2 linked regions of the Gloeothece verrucosa PCC 7822 genome follow. The protein of the gene in region 1 interacts with the protein of each later gene in a pairwise test. Links are inferred from orthologs where the notes say so. Each region holds a gene or a part of one and is shown on either strand. Other genes may lie near its edges. The genes, in order: grxD and CYAN7822_RS10275.

What was found.
Region 2: the proteins of grxD (region 1) and CYAN7822_RS10275 interact in binary tests that used the Escherichia coli proteins (3 or more experiments, as listed by UniProt). The link is inferred for Gloeothece verrucosa PCC 7822 from one-to-one orthologs.

Annotation. Positions count from the first base shown.
Region 1 is NC_014501.1:2,787,766-2,799,474, forward strand. Bases 5,791-8,763 are described here. They hold grxD (Grx4 family monothiol glutaredoxin), read right to left. Parts: upstream 7,463-8,763; coding sequence 7,118-7,462; downstream 5,791-7,117. Other genes in these bases: CYAN7822_RS12265 (response regulator transcription factor), read right to left, coding at 5,791-6,493; CYAN7822_RS12270 (DUF6761 family protein), read left to right, coding at 6,808-7,056; CYAN7822_RS39430 (DUF4347 domain-containing protein), read left to right, coding at 8,264-8,763. Also shown: CYAN7822_RS12250 (hybrid sensor histidine kinase/response regulator), read right to left, coding at 1-3,313; trpD (anthranilate phosphoribosyltransferase), read right to left, coding at 3,606-4,652; CYAN7822_RS12260 (ABC transporter ATP-binding protein), read left to right, coding at 4,857-5,603; more of CYAN7822_RS12265, read right to left, coding at 5,702-5,790; more of CYAN7822_RS39430, read left to right, coding at 8,764-11,709. UniProt on the Escherichia coli protein: Monothiol glutaredoxin involved in the biogenesis of iron-sulfur clusters.
Region 2 is NC_014501.1:2,334,890-2,346,525, reverse strand. What follows is about bases 5,234-8,133. They hold CYAN7822_RS10275 (BolA family protein), read right to left. Parts: upstream 6,864-8,133; coding sequence 6,603-6,863; downstream 5,234-6,602. Other genes in these bases: CYAN7822_RS10260 (KH domain-containing protein), read left to right, coding at 7,910-8,133; rpsP (30S ribosomal protein S16), read left to right, coding at 7,669-7,917; CYAN7822_RS10270 (tetratricopeptide repeat protein), read right to left, coding at 6,909-7,532; CYAN7822_RS10280 (GntR family transcriptional regulator), read right to left, coding at 5,480-6,475; CYAN7822_RS10285 (superoxide dismutase), read right to left, coding at 5,234-5,399. Outside these bases: CYAN7822_RS10305 (tetratricopeptide repeat protein), read right to left, coding at 1-2,040; CYAN7822_RS10300 (hypothetical protein), read right to left, coding at 2,140-2,577; CYAN7822_RS10295 (J domain-containing protein), read right to left, coding at 2,786-3,601; CYAN7822_RS10290 (lecithin retinol acyltransferase family protein), read right to left, coding at 3,967-4,647; more of CYAN7822_RS10285, read right to left, coding at 4,665-5,233; more of CYAN7822_RS10260, read left to right, coding at 8,134-8,332; CYAN7822_RS35625 (DUF1328 domain-containing protein), read right to left, coding at 8,515-8,688; CYAN7822_RS10250 (CsbD family protein), read right to left, coding at 8,909-9,091; CYAN7822_RS39000 (calcium-binding protein), read left to right, coding at 9,969-11,636. UniProt on the Escherichia coli protein: Involved in cell resistance against acid stress.

The sequences.
Region 1 (11,709 bases):
TTTTTTGCGCTCCTCGAGAGGTAATCATAGCGATGGGGATAGCCGAGAGTTTTGCATCTTCTTGAAGACGAGAAAGCAGTTCTAACCCATTCATTCTCGGCATTTCGATATCACAGAGAATTAAATCACAGGTCAAACCCGAGCGCAATTTTTCCCAAGCTTCTTGTCCATCTCGGGCTTGTTCGATTTCGTATCCGACCTTACCAAAAGTCATAGATAGCATTTCTCGTACCATCACCGAATCATCAATAATTAAAACGCGATAGTTGGATGGAGGTAGCGAAGTTCCAGGAACAGTCAGACGGGGATTTTTCGACTGGGTTTGACCAATAGGGGTAGGAGGAATGGTTTTAGTGGCCACTTTAGGCTTTCTCTTGGGTCTTATACTACCTGCTAAGAGAACATCGCCGGCGATCATCCGTTTAGCCGCATCCAATAAATCTTTTTCTGTGTAAGGCTTGGTAAAATAACCACTAGCCCCTAATTTAGCGGCGACTTTACGATGTTTTTCTGCCCCGCGAGAGCTTAAAACCGCCACAGGCAGATGAGCAAGTTTTTCATCTTTTTGAATATTAGAGAGTAATTCTAACCCATTCATTCTCGGCATTTCGATATCACAGAAAACGATATCACAGGGTAAACCTGAACGCAGTTTTTCCCAAGCTTCTTGTCCATCTCGCGCTTGTTCCACCCGATAGCCGGACTTACTAAAACTTAAAGAGAGTATTTCCCGAACCGTAATCGAATCGTCCACAATGAGAACGGTTGGTTCTGTTTTCGCTTCTAAAGGAATCTGCATCGCCATGGCCACTTTATGCCAAGGACTACCAGAACCATCAGGTTTAATTTTTCCTTGAGCGATTTCAATCAGTTCTAGCACATCACCAATGGGCATTACCGTTCCATCTCCTAACACGGTTGCACCAGCAATACCAATGGGTTTGGGAATGGGGCCTTCTATTTGTTTAATAACAATTTCTTGTTCTCCCAATACCTGATCCACTTGAACCGCTAAAAAATTGCCCCCACTGCGAAGAATCACAATAGAAACAGTATCTTCTTCTTGTCTGCCGCCATAAACATTGCCTCGACTGAGATAACGGTTGAAGGTGAGTAATTTATTGAGGGGTTGGAAAGGGATTGTTCCCTCATACCAAGGAATACAAGGCTCTCCTTGGGCATTGGTTTTGATTTCACCCGGTAGGAAGTCTTTCATATCTTCTACCCCATCCATCGGAAAAGCTATGCGGAAATGATTGCTCAAACAACAGAGGGCTTTACTAATACTGAGGGTTAAAGGCAGGCGGATGGTAAAAGTTGTTCCTTTACCTAGGGCCGAATCAATAGTTACAGTGCCTCGCACCTCAATCATTTCTTTTCGCACCACATCGAGTCCTACCCCTCTACCGGCAAAGTCATCGGCTTTGTCTTTGGTACTAAAACCTGGATGGAAGAGAAAATCATACACCTCTTGCTCAGTGAGGATATTGGCTTCTTCTCGGGTGATGAGTTCTTTTTCGATGGCTTTGCGTTTGACTCGGTTGACATCAATGCCGGCCCCATCATCTGAAATAGAAATAACCGTTTGATTCCCTTGAATAAAAGCTCGCACTAAAATTCGACCTTCTGGGGGTTTTCCTTTTTGTATTCTTTCTTCAGGCGATTCAATCCCGTGAGTCATGGCATTATTGACTAAATGGATCATCGGGGATGACAGATGTTCGACGATCATTTTATCAATTAAAACATCGCGTCCTTCTACCTGTAATTTGGCTTGTTTATTCAGTTTGACAGAAATATCTCGAATGGCTCGCGGCAAGTGATCCGCACTTTGAGCAAAGGGAACCATTCTGGATTTGGTCATGCCTTCTTGCAATTGAGTGCTGACTTGTCGTAAACTGCGAGCGACTTGGTCTGTTTCATCGACAATAAATTGAATATCTGAGGCTGATTCTCGGACTCTGACAATTAATTCAATCATTTCTTGAGATAGTAAATGGAAGTCGGTAAAACGATCCATTTCTAGAGCATCCAGGTCTTGATCAAACAGTGAGTTTCCCTCAGAGGTTGAAGTATTGCTGTTTAAGGATTTTGTCTGATTATCTTGTCTGGCACGATTGCGGCTGGCGAGCAAAGCACCTTCTAGCAGAGTTCGTTCGTAGAGGTCTTGCATTCTGCCGCCGACATCACTCAATTGTTGTACCTGATTGAGTAAGTTATCTAAGAATAATCTCAGACGTTCTTGGTCTTGTTCGAGTCGATTCCGTTTGACCACCAATTCCCCGATCAAGTTACTAAGATTGTCGAGTTGTTTGATGGGAACCCGCATGGTTTGCTCGATACTTTTTTGCTTGGCAGGTTTCTTTTGACTAACGGCCGGCTTAGAGCCAATACTTTGATTGACGGTTTTTCTGAATAGTTCGTTGATCTCTTTATCTAAATCGTCGATAATCTCACTATCTTTTGACAATCCCGATCTGGGTTCTACCTTTCCAGATACTGAAGTCTTAGATAACTGGTCAATTTCTGTGCCACAAGGAGCATTAATTATCGCTTCTAACTGCTCAATATCCACTCGGCTATTGAGTTCTGTTGCTAAATGGGTTGCTGGTATTTCCAACAGGTGATCCAGTTCTTCTAAGGATTCGTAGAAGTCGGGAAGGGAGTTATCAGCTTTATTTTCTATAGGAACTTTTAATATTGGAGGAATTTCTACTGAAAGGCTTGAGGATCTATTATCGTCAGCGAGTAGTTGCTCTAGTTCATCCCAAGGATTCTCTGGTTCGGATTCTTCTGGCTCGAAAAAGAAGGGGTCTTGTTTTTGTTTGAGGGTTTCTGGATAATTAATATCTTCATCCGTTAAGTTTTCGGTGAATAAGCTGAGAATTGCTTGATCATCTTCATTCGGCTCGGATAAATTTAACGTATGAGCATTAATGAGATTATCCTCAACATCTATAATTTCATTTGTACTTAAGATGACTCCTGAATGATTATCTTTTTCCCCTTCATGATCTTCACTAAAAATTTCTTGAATTTCTTGGTCTGATGGCAATGGAACACTTGTTATTTCTTCGTCTGAGCTTGAATCAGCTAGGCTAGAAAACAAGTTTACCTCCGTTGAATTGTCGTCTAGATCCTCAAAATTATCTTCAAAAAAACTCGCTAAATCCTCCATCTCATCTTCAGAGGAAGTTTCAATCTTCTTCTCTCTGTAAACATCAATAAAAGATGAAGAGTCTTTATCGTCAAAACTATCTAAAAATTCAGCTAGATCATCCTCAAATAAATTGTCAGGGTCATGGCGTAGCATAATGGTTTCCTGTCAAGTTTGCTTTTAAATCAACCAATGGGGAATGGAAGGGGATAGGGTAAGAGATACTCACGCACAGACAGTATTTTAGCCAGACCCGATCGACTGAGGTCTAGTGTTTACGGAAATGTCTCTAGCTAATGCTAAGAGCCGATGCACTTTTAAAAAAGGTTGAGTTTTCATTTCTTGACTGCTGTGTCCCTTTACAGTCAATGTACCCAAATTTCGCCTAAAATTTTCAAGGACAAAATATAAATTTCTTTTGAGACAAAGGAAACAATTTTAGTTAAATTTACTGAGAGAGAAACTTGACTAACTCCAGTAATTTCTCCCAAGCCGCACCACTGCTAATAATTTCTTTGGCTTTTTCGATCCCTAGCTGATGCGCCTCAAAAGGCACGACTTCACCGACCTGTAAGGCTAAAGCCGCGTTTAAGGCGACGGCTTCGAGTTGGGCAAGAGTGCCTTTTCCTTGTAAAATATTCTTTAGTATCTCGGCATTTTCTGGTACATTGCCTCCCTTTAAGGCACTAATGGGAGCGGTTGTCAAGCCCAATTTTTCGGGGTTGAGATTGCTTAAATTTACTTGACCTCGCTCGAGTAAGGCAATATCAGTTAAGTCGCCTAATCCCGCCTCATCTAATCTTTCTCGCCCATGTACGACGATCGCTTTGGCGATGCCTAATTGGTTGAGTGCTGAGGCAATGGAAGCTAAAAATTGTCGATCATATACGCCAATCACTTGACCGGTAGGACGTAAGGGGTTGACTAAGGGGCCCAATAAATTAAAAACGGTTCGGATTTTCAAACTTTTTCGCATGGCTGCCACACTTTTGAGAGCCGGATGCCAACCTGGTGCGAATAAAAAGGTTATGCCGACTTCCTCTAAAGCGGCTTCTACTTGTGGAGCCGGAGCAGCCAGATGAATGCCCAAATACTCTAACACATCTGCTGACCCCACTTTAGAAGAGGCCGAACGATTTCCATGTTTGGCCACTTTTACCCCGGCGGCGGCGGCAACGAAAGCAACGGCAGTAGATATATTAAAGGTAGAGGCCCCATCGCCACCGGTTCCGCAAGTATCAATAACCGGTTGGTTGTGGTTAATAGGATTTTGGTATAATGATTGCGCCATTAAAACTTGTGCCATTCCCGCTAATTCTTCAGCACTTACCCCTTTGGCTTGAATGGCGGCTAAAATAGCTCCTGAGACAACAGGTTCAATCTCTTCATTTAACCATCCCTGCATGAGTTGGGCTGCTTGGTTTTGGCTGAGGGATTGTTTTGCCAGTAGCTGTTGCAGTAAATCTGACCAATTCGAGATGGTTTGTGATGTCATGGGAAATTTTACAATCTTTGTCTTGTTTGATCCTATCAAAGAAAGGGAACACCCGAATAGGGCTGTACTCCTTATCTTGGGTGTGGGGTGTGGGGTGTGGGGGAATTGTGGGCGTTTTAAAATTCGCGGGTACAGAGTGCTTTATTTATGTCCAGGTACTTAATGACTAATGACCAATGACTAATAACTAATGACTAATGACTAATGACTAATCTATTAAAACTCAAACAAGTTAGTTTAGCTTTATCGAGAGGTTCTCAATTTCTATTACAAGATATTTCTTTTATGCTTGAAAAGGGGGAACGCTTGGGAATTGTGGGCCCATCAGGAGCCGGGAAAACTACTTTGCTACGACTTCTTAACCGACTTGATGACCCAACTTCCGGATTAATTGAACTCGAAGAGCAATCCTTAAATCAACTGCCTGTGATTCAACTGCGTCAACGAGTGGTGCTAGTGCCTCAAGAACCCAAATTGTTAGGAATGACGGTGGAGAAAGCGTTAACTTATCCGTTGCGGTTGCAGCAGTTGTCAAAAGGGGAAATTCAACAACGGATAGAGACTTGGACTTCTCGTTTATCTATTCCCTTTGAATGGTTTGAGCGTTCGGAGTTACAGTTGTCTGTGGGACAACGCCAATTAGTAGCGATCGCTCGAGGGTTAATGATGCAGCCGCAAGTTTTACTGCTCGATGAACCGACCTCTGCCTTAGATGTGGGTAATGGAAATCATTTGATGGAGGTTCTTATTAATTTATCCCACAGCAGCGAAACGGCTATTATCATGGTTAATCATCAGTTGGATCTGGTGCGACAGTTTGCTACGGAGGTGATGTATTTACATCAAGGACAAATCCAGCTAAAAAATACAGCCGCTTCTTTGAATTGGGAGAACTTACACGAACAATTAAAACAAGCTCAAAGTCAGGCCATGTTTGATGAATTCAGCTAGGGCCCATTTAAAGTGTGATTAAATTTGCCAACAAATCATCTATCCTTTTTTTGTTGCCTGTTACCTAATCTCAACTAGCCTTCTAGGTATGTAGCCGCTTAAGACTGTTTTACCATCATTCTAGCCATCTGATGCCCATTATTTTGGTGATGATGAGCGGAGGAGATGACCGCAGCCGGAGGGGTTGGGGTAGAATTAAGTTCCTCGAGACTTTCGATGTTAAATCGATATCCTACGTTGCGAACGGTTTGTATCAGACTGGGTTGTCTGGGATCAGTTTCGATTTTCTTTCGCAAAGAGAGGACGTGAGTGTCTATGGTACGAGGATTATCAATAGCCTCAGGCCAAGCGCGGCGTAACAATTCTGAACGGGATAGGGGTGCGCCGTCAGCTTGAGCAAGAACGTAGAGTAAACTAAATTCTTGAGGAGTTAACTCGATAAATTCTCCTTTAAATTGAACTCGACGCTGTGCCAAGTCAATTTTTAAGCAACCGTAATCTAAATGCAAGGGGGCGCTAGAAACCCTCAAACGTCTGACTAAGACTTCAACTCTTGCCATAAATTCTTGCATCCCAAACGGTTTTCTCAAATAGTCATCGGCTCCTGATTGTAAGCCAGCAACTACGTCTTTTTCTCCATTTCTGGCTGAGAGAACCAAAATTAAAGATTGTCGTTGCTGATATAGCCACTGACATAGTTCTAGTCCGTCTCCATCGGGCAAGTCAGAATCTATAATGACTAGGGTTGGTTGACGATTAGAAAAGGCTTGTTTAGCCTGTTGTAGATTGGCAAATTGTTGTACTAAATAACCAGATTGCTGCAAATGCCAAGCTAGTAACGATCTTAAATGGGGGTTGCCCTCAACAATAGATATATAAACCAATCCCACCTTAGTTTTATCCTTCTGAAACTCATAGCATTTAGGCTATCAGAAGCTCATGTCAAGATGTTGTAACATTCGCTACGTAGTGTGGCGCTAAAATCTTCAACAAACTTCCTTTAGGGAGCTTTTTCTAGGTTGAGTCTGCTGGCGGGGTTAAATTTTCGTGATTTCAACGATACAATAAAAGTGTAAAGTGTGTATCATTTCACTGCTTATTAGCCTGTTCAGTAGCGTTAGTTTGACTGTATAGTTTACACTATCGCCTTGTGTCTAAAAAAGCTCCTCTTACTTACCTGTCCTCTTTAATTTTTTTGTCATCCATGCTTCAAGATACTCAAACGATCCGTTATTACCAAAAGCTCACTGATGATCTAGTGGATATGTGGAACAGAGGTCATCGGTTTGAGGAAATGCGTGCTTATATGGACGGTTTCTTTGCTTGTTTGCGTCTTACTAACATTCTAGAGCCTTATCTTATCCATCGTCTAGAAGAGGACGCTTATCGTTTTCTTAGAGATCCTTCTAATTTTGAAATGGCTTTGCCGCAACCTGAACCCGATTATTACTAGCCATGTTGTTGTAAGAATGATGGAGGGTAGGTTGAGCCTACCCTTTATGATGTCTGGTGGATTAGGAAGCTAAAGCGACCTCAACCTTTTCTTGTAATTTCCCTTCTTTGTATAGCTCAATCATGATATCTGAGCCGCCGATAAATTCTCCGTTAATATAGACTTGAGGAATGGTAGGCCATTGAGAATACTCTTTAATGCCTTGACGGATTTCAAAATCGGCTAAAACATCAACGGTTTCAAAGGGAACACCTAAACTGCTGATGATTTGAACGACGTTGTTAGAAAAACCACATTGGGGCATTAATTTAGTGCCCTTCATGAATACTATAATTTTGTTGTCTTTGATGAGTTTGTCAATGCGGGCTTTTAGTTCTGGAGAGAGGGCTTGATTGTTTGTTGTCATAATGGCTTGGACAAAAATCTTGATTAGAGATGGTTACATTCATAGAGGCTCTTGTGCTTAGTCTATCATAAACTTCTAGCTGTGGAGGGCTTGAGAAGTCAGGGGTTGGTTATAAGGGGAAAGGGGAATGGGGAAAGGGGAATGGGGAATGGTTTTAGGGTTTTTTCTTAAAATCATAATAACCAGTTTAAATGCAGTACAGCTTATGAAGTGTATTGGCGTTGGATTATCTCTAGTTAACGATGGAAAGTAAAGCGGTTATAGCAGAAGTCAGAAGTCCCCAAGTCAGAAGTCAGAAGGTAAGTACCTGGACAAAAATAAAGTTAACTGTGAGGTTAGGGTGTAGGGTGTCGGGTGTCGGGTGTGGGGTAATTGTAGCCATTTTACAATTCTTTATATAGAGTGCTTTATTTATGTCCGACTACTTAAAAGCTTATTGCTATTAAGTTTGAGGTTTAAAAGATGTCCTAAGCGCAGGAGCGGTTGCTATAATTTGTCAATTAAAACAAGATTAAATCGATTTTAAATCATGCTTATGGCATCTTTATAAACTATTGTAAATTTTCTCCGTAAATATGCTCAATTATAATCATTCCGATTACAATTGAGGAGATTTTACGCCCTATGCCTGTCTTGATGAGCAGCAACAAGCAGCTATAGAGTTAGTTTGTCAATCGCTTATTGATTAAATTATTCTCCCTGAAAATTTTCATCAGTTGTTTGTTTTTGTCATAAAAAATTCTTGCCGTAATTGATATTGTTTACGGAACTTTCCTTTGTCTTGTAATTAAGAGGTGCAAAATGGCAACTGCTCAAACAACCACAAATAAAAAAGTTATGGTGAAAAGTTTAGATGATGTCAGCTTTCAAGGGGCACTCGCTTTTATCGATGCCGGCATAGAGGATTATCAAGGTTTAATAGCAAATGTTTTGCCAGATATCGAGGCGGTTTTGATCGATACAGATACCGATGGGATAGAACAAATAACTGAGGTGTTGCGGCATCGTCAAGACATTAGTACAGTTCATCTTGTTTCTCATGGTTCACCGGGTTGTTTATATCTGGGTAATAGTCAATTGAGTTTAGCAACCTTGGCTAAGTATGAAAATTCTCTAAAAGAATGGTTTGGTGTCACTAAGCCGACTTTAGTGTTATATGGGTGTAATGTGGCAGCCGGTGATGCCGGAGAGGAATTGATAGAGAAACTGCATCAGTTGACGGGGGCAACTATTCGCGCGTCAGCAACCCGCACAGGAAATGCGGCTTTAGGAGGAAATTGGCAGTTAGAGGTTACTGTAGGACAAAATTCTAGCGCTTCCCTTGCTTTTAGTGATGAAAGTCTAGCCGAGTATGCCTCAGTTTTAGCCATTACCAAAGTAGGAGCATGGAATCCCATAAGTTCTGCAAATGATGTAACTATAGTGGGAAACTACGCCTATATTGTGGGTGATACGTTGGATATCGTTGATATTAGCAATCCCTCGGCCCCAGTGTTAAAAGGCACTTATGATAATCCTGGTTCCATACTAGATATACAAGTGGTGGGGAATTTCGCTTACCTTGCTAATGCGAATTGGGGACTATACATTATCGACATCAGCGATCCCTCGGCCCCAGTATTAAAAGGCACTTATGATACTCCCGGCTCTGCTTGGGGAGTAAAAGTAGCGGGCGATTTGGCTTATGTTGCTGATGATTATTTAGGACTACAAATCATCAACATTAGCAATCCTTCCGCCCCTATATTCAAAGGGAGTTATGATACTCCTGGCTGGGCACAAGGTGTACAAGTGGTAGGCCAGATCGCTTATGTTGCTGATGGATTTTCAGGACTACAAATCATCGATATCACTAATCCTTCCGCCCCTATATTTAAAGGGAGTTATGATACTCCTGGCTGGGCACAAGATGTACAAGTGGTAGGCCAGATCGCTTATGTTGCTGATGGATATTCAGGACTACAAATCATCGATATCAGCGATCCCTCCGCCCCTATATTTAAAGGGAGTTATGATACTCCTGGCAATGCTGTGGGTGTACAAGTGGTAGGCCAGATCGCTTATGTTGCTGATGGAGATTCAGGACTACAAGTCATCGATATCACTAATCCTTCCGCCCCTATATTCAAAGGGAGTTATGATACTCTTGGCTGGGCACGAGGTATACAAGTGGTCGGCCAGATGGCTTATGTTAGTGATGGGAACCGGGGAGTACAAATTATCGACCTCTCCAATCTCTCTTCCCCAACTTTAACAAGTAATTATGATCCTTCTGGCTCGGCAAAAGATGTACAAGTGGTGGGCCAAATCGCTTATCTGGCTGATGGGGATTCAGGACTACAAATTATAGACATTACTAATCCTTCTTCCCCGGTTAAAAAAGGAAGTTATCGTACCGCTAACTGGGCACAAAATATACAAGTAGTGGGCAATCTTGCTTATGTAACTGAAAGTTCAGCAGTAGAAATCATCGATATTTCTAATCCCACCACCCCAGTTTTAAAAGGCACTTACAATAATTTTGTTGGTATTCCATCAGATATAGAAGTTGTGGGCAATTGGGCTTACCTTGCTGGTAACCAAGGACTACAAATCATCGACATCACCAATCCTTCGTCCCCAGTTTTAAAAGGCACTTACAATAATTTTTTTGGTCCTCAACCCGATTTGCAAGTAGTGGGCCAGAGCGCTTACGTTGTTGGTGATTCACGACTAGATATCATCGACATTAGCAATCCCTCCTCTCCCTGGTTAAAATCGAGTTATTATGACTTTTTTGGTCCTCCTCCAACTCAAAAAAGTTTGCAAGTGGTGGGCAATATAGCTTATGTTGCCGGTGATTCAACACTAAAAATCATCGATGTCAGCAATGGCTTATCCCCAGTTTTAAAGGGGACTTATAATCGCTTTTTTGGCCCTCAACCAAGTTTACAAGTGGTGGGCAAATTAGCTTTTGTTGGTGGTAACCAAGAGCTAGAAATCATAGACATCTCCAATCCTTCCTCCCCGATTTCAAAAGCGACTTATAATAACTTAAGCGGCTTCATAAATGACATACAAATCGTGGATGATTTTGCTTACCTAGCTAATGATGAATCGGGACTACAAATTCTTGATGTCAGCGATTTTCTGACTACCGAAATTACCCTAGCGGTTAGTCCTAGCAAGGTAACCGAAGATGGAACCGGTAACCTAGTTTATACCTTTACCCGTATTGGTCCCAAACAGAATGCTTTAACCGTTGACTTTACTGTAGGTGGAACGGCTAATTACAACGATGATTATACTCAAACCGGAGCCACCAGCTTTAGTGCTTCTACAGGAAGTGTAACCTTTGCCGCCGGTTCATCTAAGGCCACATTAATCATAGATCCCACCGCAGATATTAACAAAGAAGAGGATGAAACCGTTACCCTCAACCTCAACACTAACCCTAATTACACCCTTGGCACCTCCACACCGGTCACAGGTACCATTAGTAATGACGACTTCTATCCTATCCTCTCTGTCAACAATGTTACGGTGCTTGAGAACAATGAAGCTTATGCTATCCTTACCGTAACCCTGAACCAAGCAAGCTCTCAAGACATCAGCGTCAACTATACTACCACTCCGGTTACAGCCACTCCTGAGCTTGATTACACACCCATCAGTGACACCCTCGTTATAGAGGCTAATTCTACCACTGCTAGTCTGTTCATTCCCATTGTCAATGACAACATTAGTGAAGCTGATGAAACCTTTAAGGTGACTTTTTCTAACCCCGTCAATGTTAATATAGCAAGCGGCGTAGGTACTGTTACCATTACCGATACTCTCAGCAGCAGTGTTAGTACAATTTTACCTAGCGGCGTTGAAAACCTGAAATTGACCGGCACAGGTAATATTAACGGCACTGGTAACAGTGGCAATAACCTCCTGATCGGCAACAGTGGCAATAATGTGTTAGCCGGGGGTAATGGAAACGATTCTTACAAATATAGCGTCATCAGCCAATTAGGCAGCGATACCATTAGTGAAACTGCTACAGGCGGCACAGATACCCTCGACTTTAGTGGCACTCTTGTGGATGTCAAAGTTAACTTAGGCACTACCACCAGCCAAACAGTAGTCACCAATAATTTAAAACTCACTCTTTCTGCCAATAACGTGATAGAAAATATCATCGGTGGCAGTGGAAGTGATCGCCTCATTGGCAACAGTCTCAATAACACTTTGACTGGGGGGGATGGCAATGATAACCTCAG
Region 2 (11,636 bases), 460 kb from region 1 along the record:
ATTGTTCAAACTGGTTGCCACAGAAGGATGCTCCGTCCCCAACAGCCGCTCATTGATCTCCAAAGCTTGTTGGTAAAGAGGTTCGGCTTCGCTGTAGCGCCCCATTGAAGAGTAGAGTCCCGCTAAATTGTTCAAACTGGTTGCCACAGAAGGATGCTCCGTCCCCAACAGCCGCTCTCTCATCTCCAAAGCTTGTTGGTACAGAGGTTCGGCTTCGCTGTAGCGCCCCATTGAAGAGTAGAGTCCCGCTAAATTGTTCAAACTGGTTGCCAGATCAGGATGCTCCGTCCCCAACAGCCGCTCATTGATCTCCAAAGCTTGTTGGTACAGAGGTTCGGCTTCGCTGTAGCGCCCCATTGAAGAGTAGAGTGCCGCTAAATTGTTCAAACTGGTTGCCAGATCAGGATGCTCCGTCCCCAACAGCCGCTCATTGATCTCCAAAGCTTGTTGGTACAGAGGTTCGGCTTCGCTGTAGCGCCCCATTGAAGAGTAGAGTGCCGCTAAATTGTTCAAACTGCTTGCCAGATCAGGATGCTCCGTCCCCAACAGCCGCTCATTGATCTCCAAAGCTTGTTGGTACAGAGGTTCGGCTTCGCTGTAGCGCCCCATTGAAGAGTAGAGTGCCGCTAAATTGTTCAAACTGCTTGCTACATCAGGATGTTCTTCTCCAAAGTGACTTTTAAGCACATCGAGACAAGGTTTATACCAAGGTTCTGCTAAAGAGTACAACCCCTGACCTTGATAAAACCTTCCTACTCCCAGAAAAGGCCAGATAAGCGACTCATCGGGCACTGATGCTAAAGTTATTCTCTTTTCTTCTCTTTTTTCCTTTGCTTCTTCAATTAAACTTTCTGTTAGTGCTTCTATATGGGGAATAAAATCTTTAACATCTTCAATATCTTTAGAGGTGGGTGAGTCAGGAATAATTTTAGCGACGCTTATCATAGCGATGGCGAAAGTTTGTCTGAAAACGCCCTTTATCTCCTCTGACTCCTCTAACTTTTCCTGTAAAAACCACCGCACCAAAGCATGAATTTTATAAGATCCTTCTCTCTCTTCTTTCCGTTGTAGCAAATTTCGTTGATAGAGTCGCTTTTTCCCCTCGTTTAACTCATACTTCGACCAACTTAAATAATTATCTTCTTTTTTTACTTCTCCGGAGGAGTCGAGTTCAGCATTAACCTCTGTTTCCTCTTCATTTGCGATCTCTTCGTGCCACTTTCTAAGCGCAACCCACACCACCAAATCCCAAATAATCAACTTAGGAGAGAATAAACTAAGGAACATTCCCACTTGCTGAGACAAAGGATCGAGTTCTTCCCAAGTTAAAGCAAAAGCCGCCCTAACACCCCTTTGATACTGGTTAAGACTTTCCCTTACCTGTAACGATTTTTCTGCTAACTTTCTCTCCTGCAACTGCCCTAGCATCATCTCTAAAGATAAATCCGGGTCTTGTACCAAATAACCCCCCACTAAAATTATCCCCAAAGGCAAATACTCCAAACACCGACAAATATCTGCCGCCGCTTCGGGTTCCCTATAAATGCGCCTATCTTTCTTACCTAACAAAGCTTGTAACAGTTCTAACGCCTTCCCCGGTTCATATTCTGGGGAGAGAACCTCTAAACCCACCTCACTAATAAAATTCGGGTCTAAATATTGTAATCGAGTCGTCACCAAAACTCGGAAACGGTTTTCACTCGGCACAACCTCCCGAAGATTATCTAAATTAGTAACATCATCAAAAACCAGTAATATAGGCAATTCAGAAGCCGCATATTGACCCCAACACTCCCGCACTTGTTCAGAAAGCGTTAACCGTTTTCCCCTTAACTGTTGGGGAATCTCATAATTTAACTGCAAAGAAAAATACTCTAAAACCTCTGCCGCTAGACCTTTTTGTCTATCATTAAACCAAGTAATGCCCTCATAAGCTTCTCCATAGCGGTGAATATATTGACTAGCTAACTCGGTTTTACCCACTCCTCCCATTCCTGTTATGGCAACATAATTACCTCGCTGTAAATCTTCATGCAGCAAGTGCAGTTCTTTTTCTCGTCCTACAAAATGGACAGAACCGCTATAAAGTTTAGATTTAGAGGGAGTTAACTTTACCCGTTCCCTAAAGGGCGACTGTAGTCAATTAAATGTGACTGGAGCATTAAATATAGGATTTTGGAAGAAATTCTTGAGATCATCTGCCAATTTTTCACAGTTAATGGTATTTTGCGAGCTTTTTGCTGACTTCAAACTATTTAATATTTCCTGTATCTGTTGCTGCAATTGAGGATTAGATTCTGTTCTAGCCGCTTGTGCTAATTCTGCCATAGATTTAGCCACATCAGGATTAGCTTTAGCCGCCGACTCGATTTCTAATATAGCTGTGCCATAATCTAGAGGTTGTTGGGGGGCTTTTTCTATAGCGGTTACTGTATCAGGAGATTGTTTTTTCAGAGATGCTAGAAATTTACTCGTCTTGTCGTAGAGGGTTTCTCCTACCTTTTCGCCGGCGTTTTCCAAAACTTTAGTAGCAACAGCAGAGATGATAGATATCGTCGCGATACTTAAAGGGTCCATAAGCTTATGACATCCCTAAATGTTTTTTTGCCCAATTCTAGCATAATAAATCTCTATGAACCCAACAAAACCTGTATTTATAACCATTCTTCTTATTTCAAGTTAACTGTGAGGTTAGGGTGCAGGGAAATGGGGGCCGGGTGTGGGGGAATTGTGGGCGTTTTACAGTTCTTTATACAGAGTGCTTTATTGATGTCCAGATACTTACTTATTTATTTCGATTTGTTGTAATCCATTCCCGAATTTTTACCCATAACTTGGGATTTTTCTGAAAATTATTATTACTTACAGTTACAGGTTTAGACTTTTCATATAAAGCTTGATATTGTTCATAAGCAACATTAATCCTTGCCGTAACATCTGTTGCTAAAGGATGCTGATTAAGGTCTGGATGCCAGGTTCTAACCAGTGATTTATAAGCTTGTTCAACTTGTGAAAAATTCGACCGAGGTGGCACCCCTAAAACTTTCCACCAAGGGGCAGATTGATCGATTAAATATTGTGAAAAAATTAAAAAGGTTTTTTCGGCAAAAATTTCCTCTATTAATGACCAAGATGCACCATAACACACCCGATAAACCCTTTGTAAAGCGGCTAGTCCGATTTGTTGCTGGGCTAATTCATGCCATTGTTTAAATGCCACATAGATTTGCTTTTGCACTTGAAAGTCTTGTTGATCAAATTTGCCCTTATTTTTTAACGTTTCCTGATAAAAACTCGCTAGGGGATTTTTCCCTGCGGCTAAAATTTCTAAAAAATCTCTAGCATAACCTTTCGGCTCTGTCAAGTCTAACAATAAAGTTAATTCCTGACAGACATTTTTTGATTCAGGTTTATCTCGCCATTCCCAATAATTCACCCCGGGTTGACCTAAATTTTGTCGGTAAAAATCCTGCCAAGTTCGAGGTACTATACAAGCTAGAGGGGTCATTAACGGTGTTGCTAATGGATAAAATTGACCTCTTAAAGAACTTGGCGGCGCATCTTCTAATAAACAAGCTAAATGATAAGATGAACCATCCAATAATTTACCCTGATTTATTGTTAAATTTTGAGAGTTATTAACTGAGTTTTTACTGCTATAAATCAACCAACAAATAAAGCAAAAAATTAAGCTAAATAAAAAGATACTGAACATCAATAATACTACCCTAATAGTATGTTTTATTTTAGGTATGTTAGGCTTCGCGCTTCACACCCCACGTTACTTGTTTCTCCCTTTATTAAGGAGGGTTAGGGGGATATTGCCTTATATTTTATATGAGTTTAGGCATTAAGTAAATTAGATTTTTTAGGTGCGTTACGCTTTGCTAACACACCCTACGTTTTGTATTTTATATTAATGTCGTATATTGATGTAGGTATTAAGATGTAGTTTTTACCCCTTGATTAAACATTCAGTAAATTAGTTAAAACATCTTCGGTCATAGTTGCCAATTGCTTTAACTGATTTTCTAATTCGGTTGCTCGCCGCTTATAGCCTAGTTTACGTTCTAAAGCCGCTCTTGCCAAGTCATCTCGATTTCGTTTAACAGCTTCTTTGGCTACTTTATCCCAAGTTTCTACCTCTTTTAAACTTAATTTATACTTAGGCTGTAGCTCATCCCAAACCCCTTTAAGATCGCCTAAAGCATTATTTAATAAACGTTTGGCATTGTTGGGATCTGATTGCCCTAAAGCCTCTTTTAAAGGCTCATATAAATTCGAGGTTTCCAGTTGACTAATAATTGGGATAAAATCGCGGATTTGTTTACTATCATTAATTCCCGTTTTACACCAGGTAGCAAAATGCTCACAATTATTAAATAAAAGATTATATTTTTGTTCTCCTAAGCGGCTTTGTGCCCGTTGCACGACTATGTCAGGAATAAAACAAAACCCCTGAGCATATTGCCTAATATAAGTGGGATTCCCGCGCGTAAAAATATCTAAAGAAGTACGCTCAATTGTCTCGCTAGGTTTACGATAATGAATGACTGTATCATCTCCACAGTCAATCCCATGATGCTCATAAAGTCCCTGCAAATTGAGCAACTCTCGATATACATAAATTTGATCGCCTCTAGCCATTCATTAATAATAATTAACTAACTTTTTGCTTGCTGAAAACGCTTATTCACTTCATCCCAGTTCACCACATTCCACCATTGTTGTAAATATTGACCTCGATTATTTTTATATTTAAGATAATAGGCGTGTTCCCAAACATCATTCCCCATAATGGGATAAATGCCCTCCATTAAAGGGCTATCTTGATTAGCGGTACTGCTCACTTTAAGCTTACCATTTTTATCTAAAATCAACCAAGCCCAACCACTGCCAAATCGGGATTCACCAGCCTTATTAAAAGCAGCTTGAAAAGCTTCAAAACTGCCAAAATCCTGATTAATTGCTTTGGCAATTTCTCCTTTGGGTTTGCCCCCGGCATTAGGACTCATAATTTTCCAAAACATATCATGATTGACGTAGCCACCGCCATTATTTCGCACGGTAGTTTGAATGTCTTGGGGTAAACTATTAATATTTTTGATTAAATCTTCGGCACTTTTTCCCTTTAATTGTGGATATTTATTCACTGCCCCATTCAGATTTTTGGTGTAGGCGGCATGGTGTTTGTCGTGGTGAAAGCGCATGGTTTCTTGATCAATATAAGGCTCCAGCGCATTATAAGCATAAGGCAGAGGGGGTAAGGTAAACGGTTCATCTGAGCCGCTTGTTTGAGCCATAGTTTGAGCGATCGTCTGACCTGGAAACATTCCTAAAGCGGTCGCTCCTGCACCGGCACCCAAAAGATAAAGGAAATTTCGGCGATTGATAGTCATCGTTAAATTAATACAATTACTCTTGTATTTCTCGGTTAGTCAATGAGCTTTTGTATTACCCATTACAGACTCACTATAGTTTAAGTCTCTTCTGTCCCTAAGCCAAGTTCCCGACGGAGTAAATTTATGGATTTTTCTCCAATATAATTTTTACTACAAATAATTTCCGGTAGCCGAATCAGGTCATCTCTGACTGACTCGATGGCCCTTTGGACAATGGGATAACTATCTTGATCGCTGATAATGGTTTGGCTGGTACGCACGATCGACATGAGTTTTTCAGTTTCACTGACTTGGGCGCTCATCACTAATAAGTCTTCTCCCCGTAAACTATGAATTAAGATTTCAGCCACTCTTAAAATCCCGTCACTGAGACTGACTATCCCTAGACGACTATCAGTAGGCAGTTTTTTAACAAATTCTAATTCCTTGCTGTAGTCATAAATATCAATGGGAATGACTCGAATTCCATAAGGCGTAGCAATGGCCTCGGCTGGTCCGATAAAATAGCGGCTAGTGACCACTGTTCCTGATTTCGTCTGTGCTAGAACTTGGGTTAACTCTTCTAGCGGCACTAATTGAACCGGAACGGCTAAAGATTGTTCGAGTTCTTTGAGCATTAGTTTTCCGGCCCCTAAATCTGCCGTAGGTACCGTTATCCAAACTTGCGCCCCACAGCGTAAACGCCAATCAATTTCACTCAAAAATAATTCTCGCACTTGGGAAAGGGTTAACCCCTGTGAGAGTAAATCATCTAGACTTTTGCGTATTAACTGACTAGCTTGGGGATATTGTTGAAGGATAGGAGACTGAGAGGAGAAACCGCCTTCATGGCCTTGAACTTTAACATAAATACCCGAACCGGCCAACGATTCTACTAAACCATCTTCTTCTAATTGCTGATAAACTTTACTGATGGTGTTGCGATGTAAACCCGTAATCATCGCTAATTGTCGGGTACTGGGTAAGCGATGTCCAGGCGGATATTGGCGAGAGGCGATGGCAAAGCGAATTTGGTCAAACAGTTGTTTAGAGGCGGGAATTTCGCTGTCTGACTGGATTTGAAACTGAAGCATATCACCTAAGACCTTGCGGGAGTGGAGAAATTACCTCTCTCAAAGAGGGGGAGAAAAAAATTAATCATATTTATACTAGGGGCAGTAATAACGTGCTGCCCCTACAACACAGTCTGTGACTGGGGGATTAAACCGGTTGTCCTGCTTGTTGCCAAGTTTCAGGGGTATAGGTTTTCAAAGCTAGGGCGTGGATAGACTCATCAGCCATAGCCGAAGCAACAGCACCATAAACCATTTGATGCTGTATGACTTTTGTTTTCCCTTCAAACTCAGAGGAGACAACAGTTGCTTCTAAATGATCTCCACCGCCGGTTAAATCTTTGACAAAAACTTGAGCATCAGGCAGTTTGGCTTGAATCATTGTTTCAACCTGTTTAAGGCTAACCATGTAAACTCCTATAACGACATCAAAAAAACATTACACCCAAGCCGCTTATTTCTTGGCTGAAGGAGCCGGTGCTGAACTCGAGGCGGCGGGTTTTTCACCATTAAGAGGGGCATTGACAAATCCTAACTCGTAAAGTTGTTGATAGCATTTCTGCCCCATTTCACTGGTTGGGTTTTGGGATTCTATGACTTGAATGAGCAAAGGAACAGCCAATTCAGGCTTGTTTTGCGCGCGATGGACTAAAGCTAGTTGATAAGTCGCCTGATCCCGCAGTTGTCCACTTTTTAGCGCGTTACTCCTTTGCGCTTCCACGACGGTTCTATCAATCCCTGAAAAAATAGTAGCAAGTTTTAAATGATAATTCGATAGTTGATTAAACACACGGCGAGCTTGGTTAAGTTTAGCGGCGGCGACATCATACTTTTCAGTGTTGATCGCTTCGCTGGCTTCTTGCATTAATTTTTCCCCTCCTTCAAGACTTAGAAGGCTATCGGACTGGGCTAAGGGACGCAATTCATCTGGATTTGGTGTTGGCTCACCATTGGGTGTTTCTTCTGTTATCTGTGGAGTTGATTGAGCCAAGCTTTGAGCTTGAACCGGCCACGGCACTGTCCCCAAGCTTAAGGCGACACACCACACACTAAAACAGCTAACCGTTATCTTTAGCATGATATAACTCTACTAATAATTAGGTAACAGATTTTGTTTATACTTGAGGTATATTAGCATTTGTCTTATCATTATTGTTTTGTCAAATTGTTTGATTAATACGCTATAATCGGTAATTGCAGTATTTTGGGTTACTATGATCAAATTACGTCTGAAGCGTTATGGGAAAAAAAGAGAAGTGAGCTATAGAATTGTAGCCACTACAAGTACCAGTCGTCGGGATGGTCGTCCTTTAGAAGAATTGGGATTTTACAATCCTAGAACTGATGAAACTCGCTTAGATGTTCCTGCCATCGTCAAGCGTCTTCAAGATGGAGCGCAACCGACTGAGACTGTACGCAGCATTTTAAGAAAAGCGAAAGTGTTTGAACAAGTCAATGCCTAAGTTAGCTTTTTATTCTTCTCAAGCAGAATATGCTAGTCCGGATTATCCTGGGCTAGTAGAATTTCTCATCAGTCCCTTTTTGGAATCTCCAGATTCATTAAGTGTAGATTGCGAACAGGCCAACCAAAGTCGACGAATTTGGATTCGTTTAGCATTTGAAAGTGCTGATAAAGGTCGAGTATATGGTCGTGGGGGAAGAAACTTACAGGCCATTCGCACTGTTTTGGAAACGGCAGCCGCATCGGCAGGTCAAAGCTTATATTTAGATATTTACGAAAACCAGGCCGAAGTTCCCCGTCCCAAACGAACTGTGAGAACTGATAACGGTTTTAATAAACCGACTACTAGAAGAAAACATCGTACTCGCCGTTCTCCTACTTCTAAGTTTGCGCCTAAGCCGCGATTTTATCAGTAAATTAAAATCCCCTCTCTTTTCTCTCTAAAAGTCAAGCCTAAAAATCGAGAGGGGTAAATTTTGGTATTTAAAAGCAATTTTTTGGAAAACCATCTACATTAGACCTTTTGCCAATGCTCAGTTTGAGCAATGTGTTGTTTGTAAGCTGTTTGTCACCTCTGCAAGCAGTCTCTTGAATTTGATTAAATGCTCCGTCCTTGCATAAGACTGGCCACCAGAGTAATTGCAAAGATGATCAAGAAGACAAAGAAGAGTATTTTAGCAATTCCGGCCGCACTGGCGGCAATACCTCCAAAGCCAAAGAACGCAGCGATTAAGGCAATAATGAGAAAAGCGATCGCCCACCGTAGTAACATATACTTGCTCCTTAATTATTATTAATTGTTTTAATGAATTCTCATAATAAATAGATTAAAAGAGGTTTTTTCTTTCTAACACTATCTTTAGGTAGAGCTTTATCAGCTTAAAAAATCTAAAAAAGCCAAATCAAACTTAAAAAATATAGGGTATAAGAGCTAAAAAATTGCGCTTATACCCTGGCTATCTAAAAAAAGTTTTACCCAAAACAGAGAAAGATTAGTCGATTAGTTTCTTCGCTTCGTCCTTGACATCTTCAACCGCTTGACGGGTTTGCGCTTCGCCTTGTTTAGCTTTGCCTTCGGCTTTATCTTTGGGGTCGCCGGTTACATGACCTACAGCTTCTTGAGCTTTACCTTCTAAATTTTTTCCGGCTGCTTCTGCTCTTTCTTGAATACTCATAGTTTTTCAATCCTTTTTTTAAAGTAAATTACCGTAAAAATCCTGTTTTTTAGAATGATTTTTACTTGAACTATTTATAATCTAATCTTTAAAAAACTCTCTTGCTTCTACCTTGAGAAGGAACTCTTGACAAGGTTTTTAGTTGGCACATTCAGTACCTAGACATAAATCAATAAAGTCGACGCGGGTTAAGAAATGTAACATTCCTGAAAACATACTTTGATTGTCTAGTCCCATAGTTAACATTACTTTTATTTATTATCACGGCTTCCTTGCCGCTATCCCCACTTATTTCAAAAACTTATATAGAGTTTAAAGTCATTAGGAATTTTTTCTTTAAATTAAATTTAAAAATCGGGATTTACTTAAGTACATAATATAGTGTATAAAATAAAAAATATAAAATAAATAGCAATTTTTATCTTTTTTCTTTTCAGAAAAACTATTATTATATCAAAGAAAAACCCCTAGAGCAACTTACTTAGGTAAGATTAACTAAATCTTTAAATTTTTTTTTTCTTATAGGGTTTATTTTCAGTAAAATCCGCTAAATTTTTATGATAAAGTAGAGGAAATTAATTAAATAGAGGAAATAAATATAATCTTGTTCAGAAAATAATTAGGCTAAAACTATAGCAAAAATAAGCAAGCAAACTCAAAACAAAGGATTCTGCTTAGGGGAATAACTTATTACCTAATAGCTAAACTAACAAAATTCTCTGTTTATAGACTTATTCATATTAAATCGCTGAATTTACCAAGTAGGTAATCACGCTGAAATGGGATGTGGTGACGGAAAGGATCAGCGAATTTAGGGAAGATATGTCATTAATCTAGTTAATTACAGTTAAAAATTATAAAATCGAGGAAATTACTGATGACAGATACAGTTAATACATCTAATTCTAATGATCCCAATGGGATTGTCAGTGTTAATAGCGAACCAACTAGCGGTAATGACGTGCTTAGCGGTGGAGCAGGAAATGACATCCTTGTTGGCAAAGGCGGTAGCGATACCCTAAGCGGTGGTGCAGGCAACGACGTACTCTACGGCGATATCGATAGCGTTGGTGCGGCTCCCCGGCTCGAATTTACGGCGGGTCCGTCTCTGACGGTAGTAGGTGCAGGCACTAGCGTTGCTACAGTGGATAATACTTTTATCCTCACTGCCTCTACTCCAGGTGCTACCCCGGCCGGAGGAGCCAAAGTGGCCTACCGGGCGGTGGATCAGACTGGGGTATCCGAAGCCGGTTTTGGGGTTAACGTGGCTAACGATACGGGGGTCTCTGATGCTCGTGGAATTGATGGGGATGGCTCACGGGGGGCTTACATTGAGCAGTTAGACGTGGGTTTGACCCTGGAATTGATGAACCAAAATACTGCGGCTATTGCCGGTACCATTACCCTGGGTGTGAACTCCAACAATACTTCCTTAGCTGGCCCTGGCTATCAAATAGATGCTTACTATGGTAATACTTTAATCGGCACTGTGGTGGGAATGCTCACCGGCGGTCCGAATTCCCTGAGTCAGGTTTCTCTGGACTTTGATGGGAAACCATTTGATCGCGTCTCTGTTCGTAACACCGAAAGAACGACTGATGCCTTTGTCATCTCAGCCGGTTCTTTTTCGATCATCGACAAAACCGTAATTGGCAACGATCTTCTTGACGGCGGTTATGGCAACGATCTGCTCGACGGCAGTTACGGCAATGATTTTCTCGAGGGGGGTTACGACAATGATACCCTCAATGGCGGTTATGGCGATGATACTCTCTATGGGGGTTACGGGGATGATACCCTCAATGGCGGTTACGGTAATGATTTACTCTACGGCGATAGCGATGGACCTCTCCCAGTTACGGTACTGGAATTTACGGCGGGTCCATCTCTGGCGGTGGTAGGTGCAGGCACTAGCGTTGCTACAGTGGATAATACTTTTATCCTCACCGCCTCTACGCCGGGTGCTACCCCGGCCGGAGGAGCCAAAGTCGCCTACCGGGCGGTGGATCAGACTGGGGTATCCGAGGCCGGTTTTGGGGTTAACGTGGCTAACGATACGGGGGTCTCTGATGCTCGCGGAATTGATGGGGATGGCTCACGGGGGGCTTACATTGAGCAATTAGACGTGGGTTTGACCCTGGAATTGATGAACCAAAATACTGTGGCTACTGCTGGTACTATCACCCTAGGTGTGAACTCCAACAATACTTCCTTAGCTGGCCCTGGCTATCAAATAGATGCTTACTATGGTAATACTTTAATCGGCACTGTGGTGGGGATGCTCACCGGCGGTCCAAATTCCCTGAGTCAGGTTTCTTTGGACTTTGATGGGCAACCGTTTAATCGCGTCACTGTTCGTAACACCGAAAGAACTACCGATGCCTTTGTCATCTCAGCCGCTTCTTTCTCCACGATTAATGACGTTATTGTGGGCGATGATCTCGTTAACGGGGGTTACGGCAATGACACCCTTAATGGCGGTTACGGTAATGACATCCTCAATGGGGATTACGGCGATGACAATCTTAGCGGCAATTACGGTAAT